Regions from separate parts of the Bacillus sp. UNCCL81 genome, predicted to be linked through region 2. Evidence: riboswitches for the same ligand, from Rfam matches in the RefSeq annotation. Region 2 holds a riboswitch; each other region holds the start of a gene.
The links. Region 2 has a riboswitch for S-adenosylmethionine ahead of BM319_RS05935 (2,3-diketo-5-methylthiopentyl-1-phosphate enolase). Riboswitches for the same ligand answer to the same signal wherever they lie in the genome.
Positions count from the first base shown of each region.

Region 1: it holds a riboswitch for S-adenosylmethionine, as region 2 does, so the genes downstream of both, BM319_RS06205 (LLM class flavin-dependent oxidoreductase) here and BM319_RS05935 (2,3-diketo-5-methylthiopentyl-1-phosphate enolase) in region 2, are expected to answer to the same signal.
Region 3: it holds a riboswitch for S-adenosylmethionine, as region 2 does, so the genes downstream of both, BM319_RS04060 (bifunctional homocysteine S-methyltransferase/methylenetetrahydrofolate reductase) here and BM319_RS05935 (2,3-diketo-5-methylthiopentyl-1-phosphate enolase) in region 2, are expected to answer to the same signal.

Region 1 is NZ_FOMF01000003.1:57,382-59,654, forward strand. Features, by position in the region: gene BM319_RS06200 (Ger(x)C family spore germination protein) at 1-890, shown strand, start outside; SAM riboswitch class I at 1,035-1,141, shown strand; gene BM319_RS06205 (LLM class flavin-dependent oxidoreductase) at 1,302-2,273, shown strand, end outside.
Region 2 is NZ_FOMF01000002.1:1,189,499-1,191,771, forward strand. Features, by position in the region: gene BM319_RS05930 (pyridoxal phosphate-dependent aminotransferase) at 1-896, shown strand, start outside; SAM riboswitch class I at 954-1,057, shown strand; gene BM319_RS05935 (2,3-diketo-5-methylthiopentyl-1-phosphate enolase) at 1,122-2,273, shown strand, end outside.
Region 3 is NZ_FOMF01000002.1:828,323-830,595, forward strand. Features, by position in the region: gene BM319_RS04060 (bifunctional homocysteine S-methyltransferase/methylenetetrahydrofolate reductase) at 1-1,467, opposite strand, end outside; SAM riboswitch class I at 1,549-1,652, opposite strand; gene BM319_RS04065 (terpene cyclase/mutase family protein) at 1,766-2,273, opposite strand, start outside.

The sequences.
Region 1 (2,273 bases), on a different contig from region 2:
CTCAAAAATCAACTTCAGTTTCTGAGGCCATTAGAATAATCCAATCTTTAGTAGATAAAAAATTAGATTTTGCTCAATGTAGGGTAATCGTTATTGATAAAGATCTACTAGTTGAAAACCAAATTGATTTGATGAAGTGGTTTATTAAACGGCCAGATATTCAAGGTGTTGCTTATGTAGCTGTAGGAGAACCTTCTGCAAAAGAAGCTTTATCATGGAGGGTTAAATCAGAGAGATTAGCGGGTAACGCTCTTGTGTTAGCTTTTAATGAAGAATCAAATAGGTCACCATATGTAATGTCAGAGATACTTAATGATTATTATATGCGATTGACAGAAAACGGTATAGATCCATATTTACCTATTATTGAACCGTTCGATAGTACCTTTAAAATTAATACTTCCGCAGTTTTTAAAGGAACAAAATTTAAAGCAGTATTAAATCGCGACGAAACAAGATTACTTAATGAACTTTTAAATCCCAAAAAAACAACATTAATTAATGTTGGAAAAGGAAAGAATCAGTTTTTCGTAAGTGCTGGAAATACGAAAATTGACATGAAAATTGTTATGCCTAAAAATAAAAAACCATATGTAGACGTTCATATAAAGGTAAAAGGATTCATTGAGGAATCTAAAAAGACATTACATCAAGATAGAGAATTGAAAGAGTATGAGAAGATAGCATCAATCATTATGAGCTCAAGAACAAAAAAATTTCTAGAACGTCTACAGGAATTAAATGTTGATCCACTTGGACTTGGGTTAAACTATCAAGCAAAATACGGAGTGACAAAAAAAGTAATAGATAAGTGGGAAGAAATTTATCCAAAACTTGAACTTCGAGTAAAATCAGAAGTGATACTAAAGGGAACTGGTACTATGTATTAACTTCGGTTTAATGGCAATAAAAAATTATAAAATTTTATTTTTTCTAATAAAAATGAAAGCGCTATCTCAAAAAATGTTTAAATTCCCTTATTGACAATCTGTTTACTAGGATTTATGATTCAGTTAAAGAAATTACATAATTCAAACTTATCGAGAGTGACCGAGGGATCAGGCCCTATGACGTCCGGCAACCTCCTTATTTAGGAACGGTGCCACTTCCTGCAGAATGAAAACATTCTGATAGATAAGTCGAAAACAATTGTTTCCGATGCCTCTTTCTGAATGAAAGAGGCTTTTTTATTTTTTATTTATTTACGCGGAAGGTTAAACAAAACTGAATTCCACTATATATAAATCCAACTTAACTGATGCGAAAACTAGATAATTTTGAGGATAAAGGAGAGAATAGAAATGAAATATGGTTTTTGGTTACCGATTTTTGGAGGATGGTTACGTAATGTGGATGACGAAAGCATGCCACCAACATTTGAATATGCTAAAGAGGTCATTCAATCAGCTGAAAGATGGGGATATTCGACTACTTTAATTGCTGAATTATATTTAAACGATATTAAAGGTCCAGAACATGATTCCCTTGAAGCTTGGTCTACAGCAGCGGCACTTGCTGCAGTAACGGAAAAAATCGAAATTATGACCGCGATTCGTCCAGGTTTTCATAATCCTGCAGTAACAGCAAAAATGGCTGCTAATATCGATCAAATCAGTAACGGCCGTTTTACGCTAAACGTCGTTTCTGCATGGTGGGCAGAAGAAGCTCGTCAATATGGCGGTATTTTTACAGAACATGATGAACGCTATGCCCGTACAGAGGAGTTTATTGATGTCCTAAAAGGCTTATGGACAGAAGAAACGTTCAATTATTCAGGAAAATTTTACGACTTAAAAGATACGAAACTTGCTCCAAAACCTGTGCAAAGACCAAACCCGATTCTTTATGCAGGTGGTGAAAGTGAAAAAGGTAAGCAAACAATTGTTGAAAAATGTGACGCTTATGTGATGCACGGTGGAACAGTTGAAGAAATTAATCAGAAAGTAACAGATATGAAAGTACGCCGTGAACAAACTGGCAATGCACCTTTAAGTTCTTTCGGTATGGCTGCTTATGTTATTTGTAGAGATACAGAAGAAGAGGCTTTAGCTGAGTTAGAAAAAATTACGACTGTGAAAGATTCTAGCGGTTATGCGGGCTTTAAAGACTTCACGACTAAATCACAATTAGAGCAACAAATACAATTACAAGATTACTCAGTTTCAAATCGTGGTCTTAGAGCAAATCTAGTAGGGACACCAGAGCAAATTGCAGATCGAATTTTACAATATGAAGAAGCTGGCTTAGACTTATTATTATTACAATTTTCACCT
Region 2 (2,273 bases):
TAGCCATCTTATTCGGTGGAAAAGCTGGATTAGTAGAGCTACCACTTTGTTTATGTGATGCGGGAGATACAATTTTAGTGCCAGACCCAGGCTATCCGGACTATTTATCTGGTATATCTCTATCAAAAACAGTTCCATACATGCTTCCATTACTAGAAGAAAATCAATTTTTACCAGATTATAAGTTAATTCCTCAAGACGTTTTGGATGCTAGTAAAATATTATTTATCAATTATCCAAATAATCCCACAGGAGCTATAGCTACTGATGAATTTTTTAAAGAAACAGTTGAGCTTGCAAAAAATAATCAGATTACCGTTTGTCATGATTTTGCTTACGGTGCATTTGGTTTTGACGGCAAAAAACCTTTAAGTTATCTTCAAACTCCAGGAGCAAAGGAATGCGGGATTGAAATTTATACCCTTTCTAAAACTTATAATATGGCTGGTTGGAGAATCGGTTTTGCAGTTGGAAATAAAGAAGTTATTTCAGCAATTAATCTATTACAGGATCATCTTTACGTTAGCATCTTCCCTGCTGTTCAAGAAGCTGCCGCTGTTGCACTAACTGAATCGCAAGAAAGTGTCAAACAACTATTAGCTCTTTATGAAGAGCGTAGAAATGTATTTATTAGCGGTTGTCACGAAATTGGATGGGAAGTAACTGCACCAGCAGGTTCGTTTTTTGCATGGTTAAAAATTCCATCAGGTTTTACATCACAGGAATTTGCTGATCTTTTACTTGAAAAAGCTCATATTGCAGTCGCTCCAGGAAATGGATTTGGAGAATATGGTGAAGGTTATGTAAGAGTCGGCCTACTATCAGATACGGATCGCTTGAAGGAAGCAGTTGCTAGATTAAAAGAGATTGAAATATTTTCAAAATTTAATGTTTGACAATTGTGATTGTTCATGAAATAATGCGAATAGATTAAGAATTCAAAATTAAATATAACTTTATTCAGAGTAGGTGGAGGGACCGAGCCCGACGAAACCCGGCAACCGGCTAGTTAACTAGTACGGTGCTAATTCTCGCAGCATTTGCTGACAGATAAGGTGTAGGTAAACCTCTCCTTAGTGGAGAGGTTTTTTGTTTGATTAAAACTTTTTGGAGGTTTTGAAATGAGTGGAGTAATAGCAACTTACCAAGTTTATGATAAAAATCATCATTTAGAAAAAAAGGCAGAGTCAATTGCGCTAGGTTTAACGGTTGGTTCATGGACGAATTTACCTCAAAATGATCAAATTCAATTACAAAAGCATAAAGGCAAAGTACTTTCAGTTCATGAAATAGAATGCGAAGAAAATATAGTTAACTTTTTAGGCTATAAAGCGACAAAAGGGATTATTGAAATCTATTATCCTAGCTTAAATTTTTCAGCTGATCTACCAGCTATTTTAACAACTGTTTTCGGTAAGCTATCTCTTGATGGTGAAATTAAACTAATTGATTTAAATTTTACAGATGACATTTTAACTCTTTTCCCAGGTCCAAAATTTGGTATTAAAGGCATTCGAGAGAAGTTGGATGTATATGATCGTCCTTTATTAATGAGCATTTTCAAATCAATTATCGGCAGAGATATTCAATACATTTCAGGGGAATTAAAAAAACAAGCTTTAGGTGGCGTTGATTTAATTAAAGATGACGAGATTCTTTTTGACACGATTACCTCTATTACGGATCGCGTCACACACGGAAAAAATATTTTGAACCAAGTTTATGAAAAAACAGGACACAAAACTTTATACGCGGTGAATTTAACTGGCCGTACATATGAGTTAAAAGAAAAAGCATTACGGGCTGTTGAAGCTGGTGCTGATGTATTTTTATTAAATGTGTTCTCGTATGGAATTGATGTACTGCAAGGATTGGCAGAAGATCCATCAATTAATATTCCAATTATGGCACATCCTGCTGTATCGGGTGCGTTTAGTTCCTCTCCAATTTATGGTATTGACGCTGGATTATTACTAGGGAAACTTTTACGAATTGCTGGTGCAGATTTCAGTCTATTCCCTTCTCCATATGGATCAGTTGCATTACAAAAAGAGACAGCATTAAAAATCGCTGAAAACTTAACAGTATCAAATGGACTAAAAGAGACATTCCCAGTACCATCTGCTGGAATTCACCCAGGACTTGTACCTCAACTAATTCAAGATTTTGGAATTGAGCAAGTCATCAACGCTGGCGGCGGTGTGCATGGACACCCGGATGGACCAATCGGTGGAGGTAATGCATTTAGAGAAGCAATTTCAGCAACATTATCT
Region 3 (2,273 bases), 360 kb from region 2:
ATCCGCTCCCGCCTCAACCTTTTTCTCAAGCCTTTTAATTGCGGCATCAAACTTTCGAACATTCGGGTTAAAAGCAGCAGCGACAGAAAATCTCGTTCCAGTTCCTAAACTTTTACCAGAATATAACCTTCCATCGTTCATTTCCTTAATCATTCGAATAAGTTCAAGTGATGCTACATCATATACTGAAGTTGCACCTGGAAAATCGCCTACTCTTGCTGGATCACCTGTTATTGCAAGAACTTCATTTAAACCTAAAGTTGAAAGTCCCATTAAATGAGATTGAAGTCCAATCATATTACGATCTCTACAAGTTAAATGCGTCAAAACTGGTACATCCAATCTTTGAAGAAGTGATGCCATCGCCACATTCGAAATTCTAGGTGAAGCTAATGGATTATCTGCTAGCGTAATTGCATCAGCCCCTGCGCTATGTAATGCTTTCGCTCCTTCAAAAAACTTTCTTGTTTGTAATGTTTTTGGTGGATCTAGCTCTGCTATAATCGTCGTTCTCTTTTTTGCCTTTTCTGCTAATGTTTCATTCTTTTGTTCTTCTTGCTTAGGGATTGTAATTTTTATTGTTCTGTTTTTTACATCTTTTTTTGTAACAGGCTGTAAAGTATCAATCTTACTTCGTAAAGCAGCGATATGTGCTGGTGTTGTACCACAGCATCCACCGATAAGTCTTACACCTTGTTCAATAAATGGTTTTGCCATATCTTCAAAATATTCTGGATTCGATTTGTATACGTATTTTCCCTCATTGTATAGTGGTAATCCCGAATTAGGAAATGCCGATAAGTAACCATTCGTTGGTAATGAGACAGTATTTAATGACTCCAACATATGAAGTGGTCCTAGATGACAATTGATTCCAACAACATCTGCACCCAAATCGATTAAATTAGGAAGAATTTTTTCGATATATTGACCACTTTGCATGACACCAATTTCTTGTAGTGTTACTTGTGCAATGATCGGTAAATCCGTTCTTCCTCTTAATAGATTTACAGCATCATATAATTCATTTTCATCATAAAATGTTTCAAGCATGATCCCATCTACGCCTTCTTCTAGTAAAGCTGAAGCTTGCTCAAGCAACATCATTTCACGTTCTAAAGCTGTCGTAAAAGTAGAACCTACATATTTCATTCCACCTATACCGCCAATTACTAATGCTCTTCTTTTTGAAGCCGCTCTAGCATTTCTAACAGCCATTTGATTAATTTGCTTAACCAGCTTTTCTAATCCATATTGTCTCAGTTTTCCAGCATTAGCACCGTACGAATTAGTTTGAATCACTTCTGCGCCAGCATCTATATATTGTTCATGTATATGAATGATTCGATCACGCTCTGTAATATTAAGTTCTTCAAAACAGCTGTGAAGTCCGCCAGAATACAAAAGCGTTCCCATTGCACCGTCACCTAAAACAATTCCATCTTTTAACTTTTCTAATAAACCCATTCAATCACTTCCCATTTAGATAAAATAAAAAACGCCATTCCCTCAAAAAAAATGAGAGAATGACGTTTAAGTACAGATTACGCCTTATCTCTCATGTTTTAAACATGCTGGATTTAGCACTTTTTAGCTTTCGCTAAAGTTGCCGGGTTTCAAAGGGCCAGTCCCTCCACCACTCTCGATAAGGATTATTTAGTTATATTTAATATAAAAACAGTTTACTATATTTATATGATTAAGAAAAGACATTTATGGAAAGATTTCCAAAAATAAATATATTTTGTTTACATAATAGTATTATTTAACTATTTTTAAAGTGTGCTAGTGCTAATAGCGGATAAATTTCATTATAGCTATGATAGTGAATATAAAACTGACCAGGTAAACCTAATCCAGTTGGATAAGTTAATGCTTTATTAGTCAATTCACTTTGAGTAGTTAAAAATTTAATCCCTTTTCTAATTACTTCATCTTCCTTATTACGAATTGAAAGTAAAGTATCAACTGCCCATGCTGTTTGGCTAGGTGTACTATATTTTAAAGAAATATATTTATTTTTAACAGCTGAAAGACCCGATTCTCCCCAACCTCCGTCTTCATTTTGAATACTAACTAACCATTTTTCAGCTTTTTTAATCACCTCATGATTTTTAGGAATTCCAACGGCTCTTAAGCCAGTAATCGCTGCCCAAGTTCCATAAATATAACAAATACCCCATCTACCATACCAACTACCATTTGATTTTTGGTTTTTTAAAAGCCAATTAACCGTCTTTTTCACAATCGGATCATCGTTTGAAACCGTCGTA